3 regions of the Pantoea sp. YU22 genome follow, and region 3 is predicted to be linked to each of the others. Evidence: predicted binding sites of a transcription regulator. Region 3 holds the regulator's gene; each other region holds the start of a gene.
What was found. Region 3 encodes PhoB, which activates phosphate uptake and scavenging genes when phosphate is short. Its sites were predicted from a motif close to CTGTCATAAAACTGNCNNAT; they were not measured.
Positions count from the first base shown of each region.

Region 1: opgB (phosphatidylglycerol--membrane-oligosaccharide glycerophosphotransferase) is a predicted target of PhoB. The motif match lies at 4,910-4,929, and genes of this name have one in related genera.
Region 2: pstS (phosphate ABC transporter substrate-binding protein PstS) is a predicted target of PhoB. The motif match lies at 1,853-1,872, and genes of this name have one in related genera.

Region 1 covers NZ_RYDU01000002.1:197,255-205,236, reverse strand. Annotated here, with positions in the region: gene fimD (outer membrane usher protein FimD) at 1-928, shown strand, start outside; gene EKL29_RS05375 (fimbrial protein) at 945-1,988, shown strand; gene EKL29_RS05370 (fimbrial protein) at 2,006-2,530, shown strand; gene opgB (phosphatidylglycerol--membrane-oligosaccharide glycerophosphotransferase) at 2,532-4,826, opposite strand; gene EKL29_RS05360 (tautomerase family protein) at 5,026-5,415, opposite strand; gene EKL29_RS05355 (LysR family transcriptional regulator) at 5,536-6,456, shown strand; gene EKL29_RS05350 (glycosyltransferase family 32 protein) at 6,430-7,449, opposite strand; gene EKL29_RS05345 (hypothetical protein) at 7,575-7,820, shown strand; gene EKL29_RS05340 (WD40 repeat domain-containing protein) at 7,876-7,982, shown strand, end outside.
Region 2 covers NZ_RYDU01000011.1:90,554-98,535, reverse strand. Annotated here, with positions in the region: gene glmS (glutamine--fructose-6-phosphate transaminase (isomerizing)) at 1-1,813, shown strand, start outside; gene pstS (phosphate ABC transporter substrate-binding protein PstS) at 1,979-3,022, shown strand; gene pstC (phosphate ABC transporter permease PstC) at 3,109-4,071, shown strand; gene pstA (phosphate ABC transporter permease PstA) at 4,068-4,958, shown strand; gene pstB (phosphate ABC transporter ATP-binding protein PstB) at 5,003-5,776, shown strand; gene phoU (phosphate signaling complex protein PhoU) at 5,793-6,527, shown strand; gene EKL29_RS15585 (MFS transporter) at 6,636-7,871, shown strand; gene yieH (6-phosphogluconate phosphatase) at 7,899-7,982, opposite strand, start outside.
Region 3 covers NZ_RYDU01000003.1:153,805-161,786, forward strand. Annotated here, with positions in the region: gene EKL29_RS07380 (AAA family ATPase) at 1-1,778, opposite strand, end outside; gene sbcD (exonuclease subunit SbcD) at 1,775-2,974, opposite strand; gene phoB (phosphate response regulator transcription factor PhoB) at 3,170-3,859, shown strand; gene phoR (phosphate regulon sensor histidine kinase PhoR) at 3,874-5,187, shown strand; gene EKL29_RS07400 (PstS family phosphate ABC transporter substrate-binding protein) at 5,206-6,138, shown strand; gene EKL29_RS07405 (cobalamin-independent methionine synthase II family protein) at 6,302-7,405, shown strand; gene brnQ (branched-chain amino acid transporter carrier protein BrnQ) at 7,807-7,982, shown strand, end outside.

The sequences.
Region 1 (7,982 bases), on a different contig from region 3:
CTGGAATGCGCTGAGCTATAGCGTATCCTGGTCATACAATAAAAGCCGTGGTACCTCTGAATCGGATCAGGCTATCGCGCTGAGCTTCTCTTTACCGCTGGCGTTTTTAACGAATAATAATGCTTACCGGCAGAAGCTGAAAAATATCCACGCCACCTCGACATTTAACAATAATTCAGACGGCAAAACGTCAATCCAGACAGGCGTGAGCGGCACTGCGCTCAGTGACGGTCGCCTGCAATACAGCGTTAATCAGGGATACAGCAACAGAAGTTATTATACCGGCAGCGCCAACCTTAACTATATGAGTGAATATGGCAACGCTGGCCTGGGTTACTCCTATAACCGCAGTTATAAAATGCTCGACTATCGGTTAACCGGCGGCCTCGTCGCGCATCACGACGGCATAACGCTAAGTCAACCGCTGGGCGATACCAACGTATTAATTAAAGCGCCAGGCGCGCAAAGCGTTAAGGTGCAAAATACCACCGGAATTAAAACTGACCTGCGCGGTTATGCGGTAGTGCCTTATTCCACCAGCTACAGAAATAACCGTGTCGCGCTGGATACAAGAACCTTAGACGATCATACGGATCTGGATGACAGCGTGGTCAACGTGGTGCCAACCAAAGGCGCGCTGGCGCTGGCGAGTTTCAATGCCAGAGTCGGCTACCGGGCCATCTTTAATTTGCTGACGGCTGATAAAAAGCGCCTTCCTTTTGCCTCTACGGCGCTGGAGAAAGCGAGCAGCGCAACCGGCATTATTGATGACAACAGCCATGTCTACCTGACCGGTATTGGCGAAAAAGGCACCATCGTGGTGAGCTGGGGCCCAGGCGATCAGGATAAATGCACCGCCAGCTACACCTTTACCGCAGCCCAGTTAAAACAGCCGGTTATTCAAACCGACGCCGTTTGTCTCCAGTAGACAGGATGAGTATTTAATGAATAACAAATATTTCCTCGCACTGCTTATTGTGCTGCTGAATATGTGCATCGTTAGCAGAAGTTACGCCATAAATAACGGGGTTTGTCAGTTTTCATCAGGTAATACGCTTAAAGAACTGGATATCCCTGCCGATATTATTAGTGATGCCACCGTAGGCACGGTGGTAACCAGCACCAGCAAGGATTACGTGGGCGTTAATGCCGTATGTCCTAATACAAGCTGGTACCTGGGGGCAGGAGATGACACTACATACCGTAGCTATCGCACTTCGCTTACCGCCGTTTCAACGGAAGACAGCTATCAGTTTCTGAAGGTGAATGATTATCTTGCTATCGCTGTCTCTATCGTTGACGACTACGCAAAACGTTTTTACCCGCCCGCTGAGTATGTGCATATGGGCTGGCACGGTAACGTTAATAAATCTCAAGAGTTCCCTGTGCGTGACAGCAACCTGATATATAAGTTTAAGGTGCTTAAAGCCTTTACCGGGACAATGACTATTCCTTATACCGAAATATTTAGCGTGTATGTCGGCGCGGATATAGGCTCCTATAACCCGCCAGAGATGAAAAGCGTGGTATATAAAATTGTTATCAATGGCGCGACGATCTCAGTGCCGCAAACCTGTACCGTTAATGCCGGAACAACCATAGATTTTGACTTTTCAGATATCAACGCCTCTTCTTTTAGCCGTGCGGGCGCAGGGGTTAAACCCAGCGATGTCTCAACGCTGTCTAAGTCATTTGATATTGCATGCACAGATGGCGAGGCGAACTCTACGTTAAAAATAACGCTGCAAACCTCAACCACCTCAGGCAATACCATTGTTTCTTCTAATCCGGATCTCGGTTTTATTATTACAGATGACCAGGACAATATTATTGTTCCGAATGATACCACCAGCGCTATTACCACGACCTTAGACAGCACCTCTCAGGCTACCGTGACGATCAAGGCCTATCCGGTCAGCGTAACGGGCAGTAAACCCGAAGAGGGCACCTTCTCTGCGACAGCCTATTTACTTGTTGAGTTTGCCTAGAATCGGAGAGAGAAAAGATGAAAACACCTTTTTGTTTCAGGGGAACGGCGTGGGCTCTCGCGCTTGCACTCTTTAGCCCCTCTTTGCTGGCTACCAACGCAGGTTCGGTTGAGATCACCCTACACGGTAATATCGTCGCCTCTTCCTGTACCCTAAGCGAAGGGGACGATAGTCAGACTATCGTGCTGGGTGACTGGGCAGTAAAAAATTTCACTGACAGCGGAGTACGTTCGCAACCGGTCTATTTTGGCATTGCGCTGACCGATTGCTCGGCATCTACCGCTGAGCTCACTTTTAGCGGCACGCAGGACAGCAGTTCGGCAGAATTACTGGCGTTAGACAGCGACAGCACGGCGGAAAATATCGCGATCGAGATCCTCGATGCGGATAAAAACCGCGTGCCGCTTAACCAGTCTGTCTCAACGACCATCGATAGCGACGGCACTGCCGCCTACACCTTTTACGCCAACTATATCTCTACCGGCACCGTCAGCGCAGGCACGGCGAATGGAACCTTAACCTTCACCATCAACTATTCCTGACTTAACTCTGCGGCTGCACGATTTTAATCTCTACCATCCCGATACCCAGCCGGCGCGGGTCCTGGCCGGTAATATTGCCCAGATTGCTCTGCTGCGGCTGCGGCGGCGCAATCGTCAAGGTATGCGCCCCTGTCGGGTTGCTGAAGTGCAGGGTGGTGGTGGTGAGTTCCTCGCCCAGCGTCAGCTGCTGCTGCTGATCGCCGACGCGTACCGGAATCGGCTGGTGCGCGTTAGGCCCGAAAGCGCGCGCGGTGATCACCAGGTCGAAGCGCGCGGGCAGCGGATCGACATATTCAATGTTAACCGCCGGCGCCAGGTTGGCGTTAGACCAGCGGCCCCAGTTCTCCCAGCGCGAAATACCGCTAAAGCGCTTCACGCTGGCCGGCGCGCCCGGCACAGCGAAGAGAAAGCGATCAGCATCGTAGCGAATATCGTTATCCTCAACGCGGAGCAGCGCTTCATTCCGCTGATAGTTCGCCGCGCTCAGCGTCTCCTCAGGGAATTTCGCCTGGCCTTTCCACTGCGCTTTGTCGATACGCGCCACGCTCGGCTGGCCGCCGAGCCGCCCCATCGCCACGCAGAAATCGGTGGAGAGCGCCAGTTCAGGCTTCCACAGCCGCGCCATACGGAAGCAGCGATCGACCCAGACAAACTTTTCGCTGGCGGTGAAGTCCGCCAGCTGGTAGCGCAGCGGCGCGGAATATTCCCCTTCCGGCAGCGGCTCGACGTGGCTGCTGGCGACGCGGAACAGGATCGGCAGTTTGAACGTGGCACCGGAGAAGCTGAAGCTGTTTTTCGTCTGGTCAATGACGAAGCGGTCGAGCTTTTTCGGGAAATTCCACAGCTGAATAATATCCGCCTTCCAGCGGCTGATATGGTTCTGGAAATCGGTAAAGCGGCCGGTCAGCGTCGCGCCCGCCAGGCTGCTGCGGCCAAGACCGATCGCCTTATCGCCGCCGAGGATGTCCAGCACCGTCGCACCGTTATCCAGCGTGCTGCGCGGCCGGTCGATCACCTCCGCCTGCGGTCGATCGCCGCGGATCACCATAAAAAGATCGCGCCGCGGCTGCTTGATCAAATAGGGGTGAGCGGTGTTATTCATCGCCAGATGATCTGAGGTTACGACGATAACGGTGTTTTTAAAGTACGGAGAGGCCTTGATGCGCTCAATCAGCCGCGCCACATGCTCCTGCGAGCAGGCCACCGCGCTGAAAGACTGGTTGGGCTTGCCTGCATAGCTGTAGCTTTTGCGCTGGCAGCTCCGTGAAATAAAGCCATCGGGATGGTGCGTGTCCACGGTAAGGGCGAACAGGGCGAAGCGTTTCTGCTGGCGCGACAGCGCCTCATATTGTTCATACACCTCATCCATTACCGTATCGTCGTAGTAGCCCCAGTTGTTGCGGTAGGCGGGATCGGCGACGCGATCTTTTAGCTCCTGCGATCCGTACATATGAGCGGGATCGAAGCCGTGCGATTTCAGGAAGAGGTCTTTCCCGGCAAAGCGCAGATCCGCGCCCTGAATAAACCAGTTTTCATAGCCGGAATTTTTCAGAATATCGCCGAGGCAGATGTTTTGCGGATAGAAGCTGGAAAGCGCGGCGGAAGCGTTGCCGTCAAAGGGCGCGAACAGCGGAATGCCGCACTGTGAGGCCACCATACCGGCAATGGTGTAATCGGTGCCGGGCAGCTGTACGGTCTCGCTGAAATCCAGGCTTTGTGCTTTTTCTCGTCCCAGCTCCGGCGCGAGATCGGGAAACGCCTGATCGTTAAAATAGGTGCGCTCCAGGCTTTCGCCGTAGATATAGACCAGGTTGAGATGAGGGTTGCTGATGACCTTCTGCGGCACTTTATAGTAGTCGTCGAAGTCGGAGTCAGCGGGGCGGGTATGCGAAGCGACCAGACTGGCGACCTGGCGAAACGCGGGCGTAGTCTGCACCGATCCGGCGGCGCAGGCGAACGCCAGCAGGCTCCAGCCGAGATGGTGCGGTCGCTCATGGCGGCGCAGCAGCCAGGTCAACAGGCAGATCAGCAAAAAGAGCAGCAGCAGCAGCGCGAGAGCGGGCACCACATATTTGCTGACGCCCGCGCCGGTCAGGCTGTTGGTCAGTGTATAAAGCACCGCATCATTGATGCCGTCCCCGGTGAAGTAGTTGCTGGCGAAAAGGGTGGCGTTGAGTAGCACAAACAGCACCAGCAGAAGCAGCACAAAGGAGAACCAGATTTTATTTCGTCCGGCTTTCCAGGAGTAAACGGCAATGGCGGCCAGAAACAGCGCCACTGAGACACATTCGGACAACGTCAAATCCTCTCTTGAAGTGAATTAGCGCTTCCTGCGCAGCCCGCGATGAGCATGAATAGATTTGCGTCAATCTATAATGGCTGTCATAGCGCTGCAACATATGCCGCCCGAATTGTGCAGTGGGTAATCTTTCAGAGAAAAAAGAGGACGACAGCCGCCTGGCTGCCGTCGATAACGGGGGGAAAACTGCGTGGAATCAAAGCCGACCGGTGAGGTATTGCGCTTCGCCGTCAGCGAAGCTCCAGTCGCCTTTGTCGTTAGTGATAAAGCTGATCATTAAATCGTTGCCCTGCACGCCGCTGCTTTCGCGCAGCTCGCGCGCCAGCTCCGCCATAAAGTGCTGCTTTTGCTCGGCGCTGCGCGGGCTGGTATAGACGCGCACCATCACCAGATTGTCGCTACGCTGGAAGCCGAGTCCGGTATCCTGGAAAACCATCTGGTAGCCTTTGTTTTCGTGAACAATCTGATAGCGGTCGCGCTCCGGCACCTTAAAGGCGGTCAGCACCGCGCGATGCGCCGCGTCCAGCAGCGTGCGCAGTTCTGACTCTGATCGGCCTTGTATCACATCGAATTGCAGTAATGGCATCGCTATTTCTCCTGTTGAACGCGTAATTTTTGTATGCTCTGGTGACTATCCTGGCGTTTCTGCGGGCAAAGAAAAAGCGCGCTCGCTAAACTGATTATTCAATATTGTGAACAATCCAACATGAAAGAGATGAAAACGGACGCGCTCTGGATGCATCTGCACTGGCTGCTGGTGCTGGCGGAGCAGGGCAGCTTTACCCGCGCGGCGGAGCGGCTCGACGTCAGCAAAGCGGCGATGAGCCAGAAGATCAAAGAGCTGGAGAAGGCGGCGGGAACAGCGCTGGTGCAGCGCACTACGCGCAGCGTTCGGCTGACGGCGGCCGGGGAAAAGCTGGTGGAAGAGCTGCGAGACCCCTTCGCGCGTATTGAGCAGAGCTTTTTCGGCGTGCGCGACGCCGCCGGGCCGGTGCGCGGTCTGGTCAGAGTTACCGCGCCGGTCGCCTTTGCCCGCCAGCAGCTGGTGCCAATCGTCGGGGATTTTCTGCGCGCTTACCCGCAGATTCGACTGCAGCTCGACGTGACGGACCGCATCGTCTCGCTCAGCAGCGAAGGGTTCGACCTGGCGATTCGCCACAGCAGCGCGCTGCCGGAAACGCACGTCGCGCTGCCGCTGTGCGAAACGCGCACCCTGCTGGTGGCCTCGCCGGACTATCTTGCGGCGCACGGCGCGCCGCAGACCCCGCACCAGCTGACGCAGCACAACTGCTTATACTACCCGCGCGGCGTGGAAACCCCGCGCTGGACCTTCGCCGACGCAGAGCAGGAAGAGCGGGTGCAGGTACGGGTGCAGGGCAGCTTCGCCACCAACAACAGCGAGTCGATACGCGATGCGGCGCTACAGGGGCTGGGCATCGCCATGCTGCCGGACTTTAGCGCCAGCGAGGCGCTCGCCTCCGGCGCGCTACAGCAGGTACTGCCGCGCTGGCGAGCCGTTGAGGCGTTTGCGGAGAAGCTGTGGATCGTCAGGCCTTACGCCGCGCAGGTGCCGCGCGCGGTAACGACCTTTACGCACTGGCTACGCGCGCGCTTTGTCGGCGCCTGAAGGCAACGCCAGCGTCGGGCGCACGGGTGTCAGCATCATCTCGCCCAGCAGACTGGCGCGGTTATAGAGGCCAATGCGCAGGTTAAAGTCGAGATGCAGCCGTTCGTCGCCGCTCAGCCTGATCACCGGCGGCGGCGTTTGCGGCCGCTGATGGAACAGCACCGAGCAGGCGAACGCATCGCTGTTGCCGGCGTGCAGCCGCTGATAAAACCAGGCGTTGGCCTCCGCTTTGCGTAAATGGAGATTCACGCGGCGGTACTCTTTGACCGCCACCTGCTGTGCCAGCGATAACAGCGCCTGCGCTGGATGATGGATTTTCTGCACGATAAGCGGATAGTCGTCGCGCTTCTTCAGCTCGTTAATATAGTTCTGCGCGCCGAGGTTTTTAATCGGTGCCAGCTGCTTCAGCCATTCGCGAATAAAGGCGTTGCCTGGCGCGGCGGCGATAAACCAGCTTTCGATAACCGGCGACAGAAAATTAAGCGTGCAGCTTTCACGATAATAGCCAATAACGTCCATCGGCTTATCCTGCTGCGTCTGATGGACCCAGTCGAGCTTCTCAAATAACAGCGTGCCGCAGTCGATGCCGATGCCGCCGAAGCGGTGGAGCAGCTCCAGCCGGATAATTTCGCTTTTATGCCTCGGCGTCAGGTCGGCGGAAATAAACTCCATATCCGGCAGCCACTGCGCCAGCGTGCTCTGCGTCACCAGATGCAGCGTATGGTCGGGATTATCCTGACGCAGCTGGTTGATATTCAGGCGCAGAGAGAGCGGCAGCTGATCCTCATGCCAGTACATCCAGATGGTTTTCGGGATCTCCGCAGGGGCCTTCTCCGCCGACAGGATCACCAGGTTCTCCTCCTGGCTGGCGTCATATTCCGGCGCGGTAAGGGCGCTGTGCTTTTTCTTCTGCCACAGCATTTGACTGCTGAAAGAGACGCGTTTCCAGTTGCGCCAGAGCGTATGTGCAGGATGTCGACGGTGTTGATTCATGATGCACCTGTTATTGTGATGACTGTCGCGGATATTTCCCCGGTGAGGCGCAGCGCAGAACGCGCATTGGTTTCCTCACGGTTGTGTATAAAATCTCTTCACCGATTTAATAAAGCATTATTTATATGCGCGCTACGTCTTTTGCTGAATTTCAGATAAACCGGAAAGCGACAGAGGTATTTGTCGCTTACCGTTTCCCGTCTGCCTTATATTTAAATAACGCGCTTATTTTTATTTTTTACCGGGCGGCTAAAGAAATTCCTGGTTTTTACCTGTGCGCTCCAGCAACAGAAGGCGCTGGCCCATTATTTAAGCGCGCGTTGGGCTTATTCAGGTTGTTTAATCATGCTGATGTTTTTCTGCGGTCATGATGGCATAACAGCGGTTGTCTACGCTTAAGGAAGGCTTACTGAGAAAGGAGTGGCTATGTCTGAACCAACCCGTGGGTTGCTGGCGGTCGACAAGCAGGGCAACCGCGTGCTGTTTCTTAATCCTGAGACCTTCGCTGTCGAGCGCGAACTCAACGCTTTCCC
Region 2 (7,982 bases), on a different contig from region 3:
TGCAGTAGCGCAGCGCGATATCGCAGAGATCCTGCTGGAAGGTCTGCGTCGCCTGGAGTATCGCGGGTATGATTCGGCCGGTCTGGCCGTCGTTGATCGTCAGGGCCACGTAACGCGCCTGCGTCGCGTCGGCAAAGTGCAAGTGCTGGCGGAGGCCGCAGAGCAGCAGCCGCTGATTGGCGGCACCGGCATCGCGCATACGCGCTGGGCAACGCATGGAGAACCGTCGGAAGCCAACGCGCATCCGCATGTCTCTGAGCAGATCATCGTGGTGCACAACGGCATTATCGAAAACTATGAGCCGCTGCGTGAAGCGCTTATCGCGCGCGGTTATCGCTTCACGTCCGAGACCGACACGGAAGTGGTGGCGCATCTGGTGCACTGGGAGCAGAAACAGGGCGGAACGCTGCGCGAAGTGGTGCTGCGCGTTATCCCGCAGCTGCGTGGCGCCTATGGCATGGTGATCATGGACAGCCGCGATCCGTCGCTGCTGGTGGCCGCGCGTTCGGGCAGTCCGCTGGTGATTGGCCGCGGCGTTGGCGAAAACTTTATCGCCTCCGATCAGCTGGCGCTGCTGCCGGTGACGCGTCGCTTTATCTATCTGGAAGAGGGCGATATCGCCGAAGTGAGCCGCCGCGACGTGACTATCGTCGATAGCGCTGGCAATCCGGTGAACCGCGCCGAGATCGAATCCAGCGTGCAGTACGACGCGGGCGATAAAGGCGTGTATCGCCACTATATGCAGAAAGAGATTTACGAGCAGCCGATGGCGATTAAAAACACCTTAACCGGTCGTTTCAGCCATGGCGAAGTCGATCTCAGCGAGCTTGGGCCGCATGCCGAAACCCTGCTGAGCCAGGTAGAGCATATTCAGATCATCGCCTGCGGCACCTCCTACAATTCTGGTATGGTGGCGCGCTACTGGTTCGAGTCACTGGCGAACATTCCCTGCGACGTCGAGATCGCCTCTGAATTCCGCTACCGCAAATCCGCGGTGCGGAAAAACAGCCTGCTGATTACCCTGTCGCAGTCCGGCGAAACCGCCGATACGCTGGCGGCGCTGCGCCTTAGCAAAGAGCTGGGCTACCTGGGTTCGCTGGCTATCTGCAACGTCGCGGGCTCTTCGCTGGTGCGCGAGTCGGACCTGGCGCTGATGACCAAAGCGGGCACTGAAATCGGCGTCGCCTCGACCAAAGCCTTTACCACGCAGCTCACCGTATTGCTGATGCTGGTGGCGAAGCTGGGACGACTGCGCGGCATGTCGGCTGAGGTCGAGCATGATATCGTGCACGGCCTGCAGGCGCTGCCGAGCCGTATCGAACAGATGCTGGCGCAGGACAAGCGTATTGAACTGCTGGCGGAAGATTTCTCCGACAAGCATCACGCGCTGTTTCTGGGACGCGGCGATCAATATCCGATCGCTATGGAAGGCGCGCTCAAGCTGAAAGAGATCTCCTATATTCATGCGGAAGCCTACGCCGCTGGTGAGCTGAAGCATGGTCCGCTGGCGCTGATTGATGCCGATATGCCGGTTATCGTCGTGGCGCCGAACAACGAGCTGCTGGAAAAACTGAAGTCCAATATTGAAGAGGTGCGCGCGCGCGGCGGTCTGCTGTACGTGTTCGCCGATCAGGACGCTGGCTTCAGCGACAGCGACGGCATGAAGATTATCTCTCTGCCGCATGTGGAAGAGGTGATTGCGCCAATCTTCTACACTGTTCCGCTGCAGCTGCTCTCTTATCACGTCGCGCTGATTAAAGGCACCGACGTGGATCAGCCGCGAAACCTGGCTAAGTCAGTTACCGTCGAGTAAAAAGCGGGCCCGGAAACGGGCCCCTTTGCTTTTTGCGCCCTGTCATATAACTGTCATATTTCCTACATTTCACTGTCATCAAACTGTCCTATTTTCCCTCCTGCAGCAATCACTGACTCCAACTACAACGGCTCTGAGCCTGAGATTAACTCCCCTGGAGGGAACATGACACTGATGCGTAGCACCGTAGCCCGAATCCTTACCGCCACTCTCGCCGTAAGCACGGTTTCTGCCTTTGCAGCCACCGATCTGACGGGCGCGGGCGGTACTTTCCCGGCGCCGGTTTATGCCAAGTGGGCAGCAGAATATCAGCAAGCCACCGGTAGCAAAATCAACTACCAGGGCATTGGTTCATCCGGCGGCGTCAAGCAGATCATCGCCAAAACCGTGGATTTTGGCGCGTCAGATGCGCCGATGAAAGATGAAGACCTGCAGAAAAACGGCCTGTTTCAGTTCCCGACCGTTATTGGCGGCGTTGTGCTGGCCGTTAACATTCCGGGTGTGAAGTCGGGCGAACTGACTCTCGACGGTAAAACCGTCGGCGACATCTACCTGGGTAAAATCAAAAAGTGGAACGATTCGGCAATCACTAAGCTGAACCCGGGCGTGAAACTGCCAGATACCAACATCAACGTGGTTCGCCGCGCGGATGGTTCCGGCACCTCTTTCGTCTTCACCAGCTACCTGGCGAAAGTGAACGAAGAATGGAACAGCAAAATCGGCAAAGGCAACACCGTTAACTGGCCGGCTGGTCTGGGCGGCAAAGGCAACGACGGCGTCGCCGCGTTCGTTCAGCGTCTGCCGGGCTCTATCGGCTATGTGGAATACGCCTATGCCAAGCAGAACAACCTGACCTACACCAAACTGGTTGATGCCGACGGCAAGCCGGTCGCGCCAAGCGAAACCAGCTTCTCCAACGCAGCGAAAGGCGCAGACTGGAGCAAATCTTTTGCTCAGGATCTGACCTTCCAGAAAGGCAACGATGCGTGGCCGATCACTTCCACCACCTTCATCCTGGTTTATAAAGATCAGGCGAATGCCGAGAAAGGCAGCGAAGTGCTGAAGTTCTTCGACTGGGCTTACAAAAACGGCAGCAAAACTGCGAACAGCCTGGACTACGCTACCCTGCCGGACAGCGTAACCCAGCAGATCCGCGCGGCATGGAAAGCCAACATCAAAGACAGTTCTGGCAAAGCGCTGTACCAGTAAGCGAACAACCCCGGCCGGACATGCGTCCGGCCAGATCTAAGGGCGGCCTTGTGCCGCCCTGACAACCTCTGAAGAATGAGACTTCTATGGCTGCAACGAAGCCGGCATTCAAAGCCCCCGGTAAGCAAGGTGACATGATTTTCGGCGCGCTGGTTAAGCTGGCGGCGCTGATTGTCCTGTTGCTGTTGGGCGGCATTATCGTCTCCCTGATTTTCTCCTCATGGCCAAGCATCCAGAAATTTGGTTTCTCCTTTCTGTGGAACAAAACCTGGGATGCGCCGAATGAAGAATTTGGCGCGCTGGTGCCGATTTACGGCACCCTCGTGACCTCGCTGATTGCGTTGATTATTGCTGTGCCGGTGAGCTTCGGCATCGCGCTGTTTCTTACGGAACTGTCGCCTGGCTGGCTGCGGCGTCCGCTCGGCACCGCTATTGAGCTGCTGGCGGCAATCCCCAGTATCGTTTACGGCATGTGGGGCCTGTTTATCTTCGCACCGCTGTTCGCCGAATATTTTCAGACGCCGGTCGGCGAGGTGATGTCGAATATTCCGTTCGTCGGCGCGCTTTTTTCCGGCCCGGCCTTCGGCATCGGTATCCTGGCGGCGGGCGTGATTCTGGCGATCATGATTATTCCTTACATCGCCTCGGTGATGCGCGACGTGTTCGAGCAGACGCCGGTGATGATGAAAGAGTCCGCCTACGGCATCGGCTGTACCACCTGGGAAGTGATCTGGCGCATCGTGCTGCCGTTCACTAAAAACGGTGTGATCGGCGGCGTGATGCTGGGACTGGGGCGCGCCTTGGGCGAAACCATGGCGGTCACCTTTATTATCGGCAACACCTACCAGCTCGACAGCGCCTCGCTGTTTATGCCGGGCAACAGCATCACCTCCGCGCTGGCGAACGAATTCGCCGAAGCGGAGTCGGGCGTGCATGTCGCCGCGCTGATGGAGCTGGGACTGATCCTGTTTGTTATCACCTTTATCGTGCTGGCGATTTCCAAATTGATGATCCTGCGCCTCGCGAAAAGTGAAGGAGCGCGCTCATGACGACGATTGAACTGCAGGCACGCGCCGAACTGGACGCCTCGCGCCGTAAGATGCAGGCTTGGCGCAGCACCAAGAATAAGATTGCGCTGGCGATGTCGCTGCTGACCATGGCCTTTGGTCTGTTCTGGCTGGTGTGGATCCTGTTCACCACCGTGACGCGCGGCGTTGACGGGCTGAGCTGGTCGCTGTTCACTGAATCGACGCCGCCGCCCAATACCGCCGGCGGCGGTCTGGCCAACGCCCTGGCGGGCAGCGGCCTGCTGATTATCTGGTCGACGGTGATCGGTACGCCGCTGGGCATTCTGGCAGGCGTCTACCTGGCGGAATATGGCCGCAAGTCGGCGCTGGCGGAAGTGATCCGCTTTATTAACGACATCCTGCTCTCGGCGCCGTCGATCGTAGTCGGCCTGTTCGTTTACACCATCGTGGTGGCGCAGATGCACCACTTCTCCGGCTGGGCGGGCGTTATCGCGCTGGCGCTGCTGCAGATCCCCATTGTTATCCGCACCACCGAAAACATGCTGCGGCTGGTGCCGGACAGCATGCGTGAAGCGGCTTACGCGCTGGGCACGCCGAAATGGAAGATGATCTCCGCGATTACGCTGAAGGCATCGGTATCGGGCATTCTGACCGGCGTGCTGCTGGCAATTGCCCGTATCGCGGGCGAAACCGCGCCGCTGCTGTTTACCGCGTTGTCGAACCAGTTCTGGTCCACCGACATGATGCAGCCGCTGGCGAACCTGCCGGTCACCATCTTTAAGTTCGCGATGAGCCCCTTTGCCGAGTGGCAGAGCCTGGCCTGGGCGGGCGTGCTGATTATCACGCTCTGCGTGCTGCTGCTGAACATTCTGGCGCGCGTGGTCTTCACCAAGAGCAAACACGGATAACCTTCGGCGCTGCCTGGCGCGGCGCCGTTTAAGAGAGACGAGCAATGAGTATCGCGACTTCCAACAGCGGTAAAATTCAGGTGCGTAACCTGAACTTCTATTACGGCAAATTTCACGCGCTGAAGAACATCAACCTGGACATCGCCAAGAACCAGGTCACCGCGTTTATCGGTCCGTCTGGCTGCGGCAAATCGACCCTGCTGCGCACCTTTAACAAAATGTACTCGCTCTATCCCGAGCAGCGCGCCGAAGGCGACATTCTGCTGGATGGCGACAATATTCTGGCCTCCAGCCAGGATATCGCCCTGCTGCGCGCGCGCGTCGGCATGGTGTTCCAGAAACCGACGCCTTTCCCGATGTCGATTTATGACAATATCGCCTTTGGCGTACGCCTGTTTGAAAAGCTGTCACGCGCCGATATGGACGAGCGTGTTCAGTGGGCGCTGAGCAAAGCCGCGCTCTGGAATGAAACCAAAGACAAGCTGCATCAGAGCGGTTACAGTCTCTCTGGCGGTCAGCAGCAGCGCCTGTGCATCGCGCGCGGCATTGCGATTCGCCCGGAAGTGCTGCTGCTGGATGAGCCCTGCTCGGCGCTTGACCCGATCTCTACCGGCCGTATTGAAGAGCTGATCACCGAACTGAAGCAGGACTACACTGTGGTCATCGTGACGCATAATATGCAGCAGGCGGCGCGCTGTTCCGACCACACTGCCTTTATGTATCTGGGCGAGTTAATTGAATTCAGCGATACGGACAGGCTGTTCACCAAACCGGCGCAGAAACAGACCGAAGATTATATTACCGGCCGCTACGGCTGATTTTCAGGAGATAATCATGGATAACCTTAATCTGAACAAGCATATCTCCGGTCAGTTCAATGCGGAGCTGGAACATATTCGCACCCAGGTGATGATCATGGGCGGCATGGTGGAGCAGCAGCTTACCGACGCCATCACCGCGATGCACAATCTTGACGGCGAACTGGCGCAGCGCGTAATCGACGGCGACCAGAAGGTTAATATGATGGAAGTGGAGATTGATGAAGCCTGCGTGCGCATCATCGCCAAGCGCCAGCCCACCGCCAGCGATTTGCGTCTGGTCATGGCGATCATCAAAACCATCTCAGAGCTGGAGCGCATCGGCGACGTGGCGGAAAAAATCAGCCGCACCGCGCTGGAAAAATTCGGCCAGCAGCATATGCCGCTGCTGGTCAGCCTGGAGTCGCTGGGCCGTCATACCGTCGAGATGCTGCACGACGTGCTGGACGCCTTTGCGCGCATGGATCTTACCGAAGCGATTCAGATCTACCGTGAAGACAAAAAGGTAGATAAAGAGTACGAAGGCATTGTGCGTCAGCTGATGACCTACATGATGGAAGATCCGCGCACCATTCCGAGCGTATTGACCGCGCTGTTCTGCGCCCGCGCCATCGAGCGCATCGGCGACCGCTGTCAGAACATCTGCGAAATTATCTTCTATTTCGTTAAGGGACAGGATTTCCGCCACGTTGGCGGCGATAAGCTGGACGAGCTGCTCTCCGGCGACGACGGCTCCAACAAACCTTCCTGATTGCTCTCTGCCGTGCGCCGTCTGGCGCACGGCCTGCCGCTTTTCTGTCACACGCAACCGTTTCCTCTATATACTTGGCGCACTTTTTCTTCATTAAGGTGCTGACTCATGTCTCTTTCTCGCAATAAGCAGAGCGTGACGCCTGCGAAAGCGATGCTGGCCGCCGTCAGCGGTTACGCTATGGATGGCTTCGATCTACTGATTCTGGGATTTATGCTGCCGGCAATTAGCCTGTCGCTGGCGCTGGATCCGTCGCAGGCGGGCTCGCTGGTCACCTGGACGCTGATCGGTGCGGTAGTGGGCGGCATTCTGTTCGGCCAGCTCAGCGATCGTTTTGGCCGTATCCGCATTCTCACCGTCACTATCCTGATGTTCTCTCTCTTTACTGGCCTGTGCGCCGTGGCGCAGGGCTACTGGGATCTGCTGGCGTACCGTACGCTGGCGGGCATGGGGCTGGGCGGTGAGTTTGGCATCGGAATGGCGCTGATTGCGGAAGCCTGGCCTGCGGAAAAGCGCAACCGCGCCTCGGCATGGGTCGGCATCGGCTGGCAGCTTGGCGTGCTGCTGGCGGCCTTTATCACCCCGCCGCTGCTTGGCGTGATCGGCTGGCGCGGCATGTTTCTGGTCGGCCTGCTGCCTGCGCTGTTCTCATTTGTGCTGCGGCGCAGCATGGGCGAACCGGAAGCCTTCACCCGTCAGGTAGAGCAGACGCCTTCGCTCTCTTTCGTCGCGCGTCTGAAAATGCTGGTGCAGGATCGCGCCACGGCGAAAGCGAGCCTTGGCATCTTTATCCTGACCTCGGTGCAGAACTTCGGCTATTACGGGCTGATGATCTGGATGCCGAGCTATCTTTCCGCTAACTTCGGCTTCAGCCTGACGAAGTCGGGTTTATGGACGGCGGTCACCGTGGTCGGCATGACCTTCGGCATCTGGCTGTTTGGCGTGCTGGCGGACCGCTTCGCGCGCTGGAAAATTTTCCTGCTCTATCAGTTCGGCGCGGTAGCGATGGTGGTGATCTACGCGCAGCTGCGCGATCCCACCGTGATGTTGTTCACCGGCGCGCTAATGGGCATGTTCGTCAACGGCATGATTGGCGGCTACGGCGCGCTGATCTCCGACACCTTCCCGCCGCAGGCGCGCGCCACGGCGCAGAATGTCTTATTCAACCTCGGACGCGGCGTCGGCGGTTTCGGCCCGCTGGTGATCGGGCTGCTGGCGGCCAAGATCTCCTTTGTCGCGGCGATTACGCTGCTGGCGCTAATTTACCTGCTGGATATTTTCGCCACGCTCTTTTTGCTGCCGAAAAAGCAGGGTAACGACGATTCGCTGGGCGCCATTGGTTGATTAAGGAAGCCAGTCGCGCATCCGCCGTCAGTCCGTTAACTGCCAGCCGCGCGCCTGCCACAGCGCGGGCAGTTCCGCCATATCGGTAAAGCGCGTCACCAGCGGGTGATC
Region 3 (7,982 bases):
GCGCGCCAGGCCGCCAGATCGGCGATATGCTGCTCCAGCTCGCAGATTTTTTTGATATCGGCCAGCGCTGCTTTTTCGCGTGCAAAGGTCGCGCGCAGCGTTTGCAGCGTCTCGTCATCCTGCCGCAGCGTCTTTTCCAGCGCGGCGAGGCGCTGCTGACGCGCGGAGATATGCTGCTGCAGCGGCGTCCACTGCGAGGCCAGCACCGCCAGCTGCTGGCGCAGCGGGCGGCTCGCCTCAAACTGCGCCTGACGGGCCTGCAGCGCCTGTGGCGGATGGGTCTGCTCTGACGCGGCCTGCGCCTGTTCCGCCCTCTGCAACGCGTCGGCCGCCTGCCGCTCGGCGTGGCTCAGCGGCGTCGCCTGCTGCTGCAGCTGCGCGATATTCGTCTGCCGCTGCGCCAGCGTCTGCTGCTGCTGACGCCGCTGCTCACGAAGCGATTCCAGCGCGGTTTCCCGCTGCGCCAGCTGGGCGAAACGCTCCTGCCACAGCGCCAGTGAAGGGCCCCACTGCGGCAGCGTGCCCTGATCCGCGCGCCACTGCTGCTGCTCCGTCAGCGCCGCCTGTAACTGCTCCCGCTGCGCCGTTTCCTGCTGCAGCGCCTTCTGGCTTTGCGTCAGCGCCTGCTGCTGCTGGTCAGCTTCCCGCTGCTGTTGCTGCGCCTGCGCGAGCAGGGCGGCGATCTGCTGATCGAGCGGGATCACCTGTTCCGTCAGCAGCGTCTCCTGCGCCTGCTGCTCGCGCAGCGCGGCGTCGCGCGCCGCCTGGGCTGCGTCACGGCGCTGCTGGTCGCTTTTTGTCTGCTGTTCGATGGCCTGACGCTGCTGCGCCAGCTGCTGCTGCGTCTGCTGCAGATGTTGCTGTTCATGCAGCAGGCTGTCGCGCTGGACGAGCTTATCGCGCAGCTTCTCCGCCGGTTCGCTGCGCGCCAGGCGCTGGCGATCCGCTTCTGCGCCGAGCCATGCCTGCTCCGCCGCGTCCAGCGCCGCCTGCGCGGCCTGAATATCGCTGTCCAGCTGCTCTGCCTGGGTCAGCCACTGATGCTGCTGATGCAGGCGCGTGTTCTGCTGAGTAAGCGCCTGCTCCGCTTCGGTCAGCGTCGCCAGCTGCTGCTGCAGCGCGTCGCGCGCGTCAGCGTCGAGCAGCGTCAGGGTGCCCGCGCGGCTGCGCAGGTTCTCCAGCGCCAGCCGCGCCGCCTTGTGACGTTCATAGATGGCGACGGAGATCTGGCCGTAGATTTCGGTACCGGTCAGCTCTTCCAGCAGTTCGGCGCGCTCGCCGGGCTTCGCATTCAGGAAGGCGGCGAACTGCCCCTGCGACAGCATCATCGAGCGGGTAAAGCGCTCAAAATCGAGGCCCGACAGCGACTCAATCAGCTTTAGTTTATCGTTTACCTTATCCGCGAAAATTTTGTCGTCGACGCAGCGCGCCAGCTCGACGCGCGGCGCCTGCAGCTTGCCGTCGGCCGCGCCGCGCGCGCGGTTCTGGCTCCAGAAGGCGCGCCAGGCTTCGCCTTTGATCTCAAACTCTACTTCGGCGAGGCATTCGGCGGTGTCGCGCGTCATCAGCCCGTTTTGCGTCTGCGACAGCACGCCGAGGCGCGGCGTCTGGTGATAAAGCGCCAGGCAGATGGCGTCAAGCAGGGTGGTTTTGCCTGCGCCTGTTGCGCCGGTAATGGCGAACAGGCCGTTGCTGGCGAAGGGTTCGGCGCGAAAGTCGATAAACCATTCGCCTTTCAGCGCATTAAGGTTTTTAAAGCGCAGCGTGAGGATCTTCATTCACTCTCCTCAAGGGACGCAAGGGTGGAACGGAACAGGTCGCTGAGGCGCGCCTGCCGCGCCTCATCAATATCTTCCGCCAGTGCGATGCGGCGGGCGAAGACCTCTTCTACCTTTAGCTCGCTCAGGGTTTCGTTTTTCAGCTGCGCCAGGCTGTGCTGACGCTGTTCGCGGCTGCGGCGCAGCAGCAAAACTTCGACCGGCAGCTCAGCGGTCAGCGCTTCGATGCGGCGCTGCAGATCGCTGAGAAACTCCTCGGTGGTGACCTCAATATCGAGCCATACCGGCTTCTCGCCTTCATGGGCGGCGAAAGGTGCCAGCTGGGCTTCGATCTGCGCCAGCGAGCCTTTCAGCATTTTCATCGGCTGGAACGGCGGTACCGGCAGCGCTGTGACGTTTTGTAAGCCTGCGTTACCCAGCTCCACTAAAAACACGCTCTTTTCGCTGCCGAGCTCGTCGAAGCTGAGCGGTAGAGGCGAGCCGCTGTAGCGGATATGATCGCTGTTGGCGACGCGCTGGGCGCGATGGATATGGCCGAGCGCCACGTAATCGACGTCGGGAAAAGCTGACGCGGGAAAGGCGTCGAGCGTGCCGATATAGATATCGCGCACTGAGTCGCTTTTGCTGACGCCGACGGTGGTGAGGTGGCCGGTGGCGATCACCGGCAGCGTCAGCGGATGCGCGCGCGCCGCGTCGACGCTGCGCTGATAATGCGCGGCTATCGCTTCCAGCAGGCTGAGCTGCTTCTCGCGCCCCGACTGGCCCGGCCGGCTGCGCATAATATCGCGCGGACGCAGATAGGGAATGGCGCACAGGAGCGCGCCCGGCTCGCCGGCGCGATCCCGCAGCAGCAGCAGGTTATGATCCGCCTGCGGCGTGGTGATCACCTGGGTATTAAGACAGGCGAGCAGCGCGCGCGACTCGTTGAGCGTGGCGACCGAGTCATGGTTGCCCGCCAGCACCACCAGCTGGCAGCCGGTGGGCTGCAGCGCCACCACGAAACGGTTAAAAAGTTCACGCGCGTAGCTTGGCGGCGTGCCGCTATCAAAGAGATCGCCTGCGACGATCAGCGCATCGACCTGATGCTCTTCAATGCGCGCCAGCAGCCAGTCCAGAAAAGCCTGGTGCTCAGCCGCCCGGCTCTTGTTATAGAAAAACTGACCGAGGTGCCAGTCCGCGGTGTGAATGATGCGCATAAAACTCCCTGCCGTAACGGTTTGCCGGACGATTATACCGGCTATGGCGCAAAAGCGAAAAAAGCCGCGCCGGCTGTCATAAAGCAGTGTTAAAGCGCTGATTAAGCGGCTATGTTTTTCATAAAAGTGTCATAAATCTGACGCATAATGGCGCCGCATATAACGGTGACAGCGGTCACATCAGCAGGAGTTACAATGGCTAAGCGCATTTTGGTTGTGGAAGATGAAGCCCCTATCCGTGAAATGTTGTGCTTCGTTCTGGAGCAGAACGACTACCAGCCCATCGAGGCCGAGGATTATGACAGCGCGGTAGGGAAACTGATTGAGCCCTGGCCAGATTTAATTCTGCTGGACTGGATGTTGCCGGGCGGCAGCGGTATTCAGTTTATTAAACATCTGAAGCGCGAAGCGCTGACCCGCGATATTCCGGTGATGATGCTGACGGCGCGCGGCGAAGAGGAAGATCGCGTGCGCGGTCTGGAAGTGGGCGCGGACGACTATATCACCAAGCCTTTCTCGCCGAAAGAGCTGATGGCGCGTATCAAGGCGGTAATGCGCCGCATTTCGCCGATGGCGGTGGAAGAGGTGATCGAGATGCAGGGCCTGAGTCTGGACCCTTCGTCGCACCGCGTGATGTCGGAGTCGACGCCGCTGGAAATGGGGCCGACCGAATATAAACTGCTGCACTTCTTTATGACGCATCCAGAGCGCGTCTACAGCCGCGAACAGCTGCTGAACCACGTCTGGGGCACCAATGTGTACGTGGAGGATCGCACCGTTGACGTGCACATCCGCCGCTTACGTAAGGCGCTGGAAGTTTCCGGCCATGACCGCATGGTTCAAACCGTTCGCGGTACGGGGTATCGTTTCTCCGCCCGCTACTAAACGGAGTCTTAACCGTGCTGGAACGACTCTCCTGGAAGAGATTGCTCTCTGAGCTGGCGCTGGCGTCTCTGCCCGCGCTGATTATCGGGCTGATTTTCGGTTATCTGCCCTGGCTACTGCTGATTAGCGCCCTGGCGGTGCTGCTGTGGCACTTTCACAATCTGATGCGCCTGTCGCACTGGCTGTGGGTGGATCGCACCATGACGCCCCCAACGGGCCAGGCGAGCTGGGAGCCGCTGTTTTACGGCCTTTATCAGATGCAGCTGCGCAACCGGCGGCGGCGGCGCGAGCTGGGCAATCTGATTAAGCGCTTTCGCAGCGGCGCCGAGACGCTGCCCGACGCGGTGGTGCTGACCACGGAAGAGGGCACCATTTTCTGGTGCAACGGGCTGGCGCAGCAGCATCTTGGCTTGCGCTGGCCGGAAGATAACGGGCAGAACATCCTTAACCTGCTGCGCTATCCCGAATTCTCCCGCTACATCCGCCAGCGCGATTTCAATAAGCCGCTCACCTTAATCCTGAATAACCAGCACCATATGGAGTTCCGCGTTATGCCCTATAGCGAAGGGCAGTGGCTGATGGTGGCGCGCGACGTCACGCAGATGCACCAGCTGGAGGGCGCGCGCCGCAACTTTTTCGCCAACGTCAGCCACGAGCTGCGCACGCCGCTTACGGTGCTGCAGGGCTATCTGGAGATGATGAACGACTCGGTAATGAACGAGCGCTCGCGCGGCAAGGCGCTGCAGACTATGCAGGAGCAGACGCGCCGGATGGACAGCCTGGTGCGCCAGCTGCTGACGCTGTCGCGTATCGAGGCCGCGCCAGCGATCGATATGAAAGAGACGGTAGACGTGCCGATGATGCTGCATCTGCTGCAGCGCGAAGCGGAGACGCTGAGCAGCGGCCGCCACGAGATCCATTTTCATACCGACCCGCATCTCAAGGTGCTCGGCGATGACGATCAGCTGCGCAGCGCCATCTCTAACCTGGTCTATAACGCGGTGAACCATACGCCGGAAGGCACCCGTATCGACATCAGCTGGCTGCGCAACCGGCAGGGCGCGCAGTTTAAGGTATGCGACAACGGGCCTGGTATTCCGGCTGAACATCTGCCGCGCCTGACGGAGCGCTTCTACCGCGTAGATAAGGCGCGCTCGCGCGCAACCGGCGGCAGCGGGCTGGGACTGGCGATCGTTAAGCACGCCCTCAGCCACCATAACGCGCGGCTGGAGATCACCAGCATTCCCGATAAAGAGACCTGTTTTACCTTTACGCTGCCGTCGAGGTTGATCGTCAGCGCGGGATTGCAGGAGAATGCCGTCCATTAACCGTTAATGGAATCTTTCATGCGCGCCTTGCTGCTGTTGCTTTCACTTTTTATGCCCGCGATGACGCTGGCGGCGCCGCAGCCCGAAATGCTGACCGGCAACCTCAGCAGCGTCGGATCAGACACGCTGGGCACGCTGATGATGCTATGGAGCGAGGATTTCAGCGCGCTGGCGCCGGGCGTGAATTTGCAGGTGCAGGCCTCTGGCTCTTCCACCGCGCCGACCGCGCTGGCGGCAGGCGCCGCGCAGCTAGGCCCGATGAGCCGTCCCATGCAGGCGGAAGAGCGACAAACCTTTCAGGCGCGCTATGGCTATGCGCCTCTCGCCGTACCGGTGGCGCTCGACGCGCTGGTGGTGGTGGTCAATCAGCGCAACCCGCTGACGCAGATCGATATGCGCCAGCTGGACGCTATTTTTTCCGTGACGCGCCTGTGCGGTGCGACTCAGGTGCCAACGCGCTGGGGCGATATGGGCGAGCGCCAGCCCGACTGGGCGCGCCGACCGATCCAGCGCTACGGGCGCAATTCCGCCTCGGGGACCTGGGGTTTCTTTAAACAGCAGGCGCTGTGCAACGGCGATTTTCGTTCTGACGTGGCGGAGTTTCCCGGCTCAGCGGCCGTGGTACAGGCGGTCGCCGCTAATCCGCGCAGCATCGGCTACGCCAGCTTCGGCTTTCATCTCAGCGGTGTGAAGATGCTCGCTGTAGTCGATGCGCAGGGCGCGGCGGTCGCACCGGACGCCGACTCTATCCGCAGCGGGCGTTATCCCTGGGCGCGCCCGCTCTATATCTACGTTAATAAACCCCCTGGCAAACCACTGCCGCCGCTGGTAAATGCCTTTTTACATCAGGTGCTCTCGCCGCAGGGGCAGCAGCGAGTCAGCGAGGCAGGCTATCTGCCGTTATCGGCGGCGCAGCGCGCGCAGGCGCTGGCGGCGATTGAAGCGCAGTGAACGCTAACATGAATTTTTTTCATCACAGCTGAAATTTCTTCTGTTGCAGATGAACCGCGCTCATGTCACTCTGTTTCCAGACGTTTAGCCATCCAGATGGCTGCACATAACTTAGCGAAATTATTCCCTGCCGTAATTAACGGTCAGGGTGTCAGGAGTGAAGATGACCGTACAGACCGCCCCCTTCCGCGCCGATACCGTCGGCAGCTTCCTGCGTCCCGCCGCGATTAAAAATGCGCGCGAGCAATATGCCGCTGGGCAGATCGATAAAACCGAGCTGACCCGTGTCGAAGATGAAGCGATTCGCGACGTCGTCAGCAAGCAGATCGCCAACGGTTTGCAGGTGGTGACCGACGGCGAATTCCGCCGCGCCTGGTGGCACTTCGACTTTTTCGGCGGGCTGGAGGGCGTTGAGCTGTTCGAAGCTGAGCAGGGCATTCAGTTTAACGGCGTGCAGACCAAAGCACACGGCGTGCGCGTTGTGGGCAAGCTGGGCTTTCGCGATCACCCGATGCTGCAGCATTTCCGGTTCCTGCAAAGTATCGCAGGCAATGCAGTGCCGAAGATGACCATTCCCAGCCCGAGCGTGCTGCACTTCCGCGGCGGCCGCAAGGTGATCGACGAGACCGTTTATCCCGATCTGGCGGACTACTTTGACGATCTGGCCGAAACCTATAAAACAGCGATTAAAGCCTTTTACGATGCGGGCTGCCGCTATCTGCAGCTGGATGATACCGTCTGGGCCTATCTCTGCTCGGAAGATCAGAAGCGTCAGATCCGCGAGCGCGGCGACGATCCTGAGCAGCTGGCGCATACTTATGCCCGCGTGCTTAACAAGGCGCTGGAGGGCAAGCCTGCCGATCTGACCGTGGGTCTGCATGTCTGTCGCGGCAACTTCCGCTCCACCTGGATTTCCGAAGGCGGCTATGAGCCAGTAGCGGAGATCCTGTTCGGCGGCGTGAACATCGACGCTTTCTTCCTGGAGTATGATAACGAGCGCTCCGGCGGCTTTGAGCCACTGCGCTTTATCAAACCGGGCCATCAGAAAGTGGTGCTGGGTCTGGTGACCACCAAAAACGGCGAGCTGGAAGATCCGGCGCAGGTGAAAGCGCGTCTGCAGGAAGCAGCGAAATTCGTCAGCCTTGACCAGATCTGCCTTAGCCCGCAATGCGGCTTCGCCTCGACCGAAGAGGGCAACAGCCTGAGCGAAGAGCAGCAGTGGGCGAAGATCCGCCTGGTGGTCGATATCGCCGGTCAGGTGTGGTAACGCTGTAAAATTGTGCAAACAGGCGCGTAATACGCGCCTTTTGTGCATAGCAACGGGCGTCAATGCTGAAATTTCCCACGCGCTGCGGTAAAAATAAGCACATCATCTGATGCCCTGTGGTGATATAACCGCTGTTTTCACTGCTTTTCCTCTGTTTTCCGCCATAACCTTCCGGTTTTCCGATCCCGTATTGCCTTTCTCCGCTATAAACGTTCTACTAACGGCCGTTGTCGCATCATCCCCCTTGTGAACAGAACAAAAGCAGCTTAAATCACCTGCGCGATTCGATTACAGCAAGCACAATGCTCTGGCATCGTGTGCTAAATCGTTGTCATTGCGCGGTTTGGGGACAACAGAAACCCAACTTCCACCGCAACACTCGTAACAGGCTATACAGTTGTATGACACACCGCTTAACCTCGAAGGATATCCTCGCGCTGGGCTTCATGACGTTCGCCCTGTTTGTTGGCGCGGGTAACATTATTTTCCCGCCGATGGTCGGTATTCAGTCAGGCGAACACGTCTGGACCGCCGCCCTTGGTTTCCTGCTCACCGCTGTTGGCCTGCCGGTTATAAC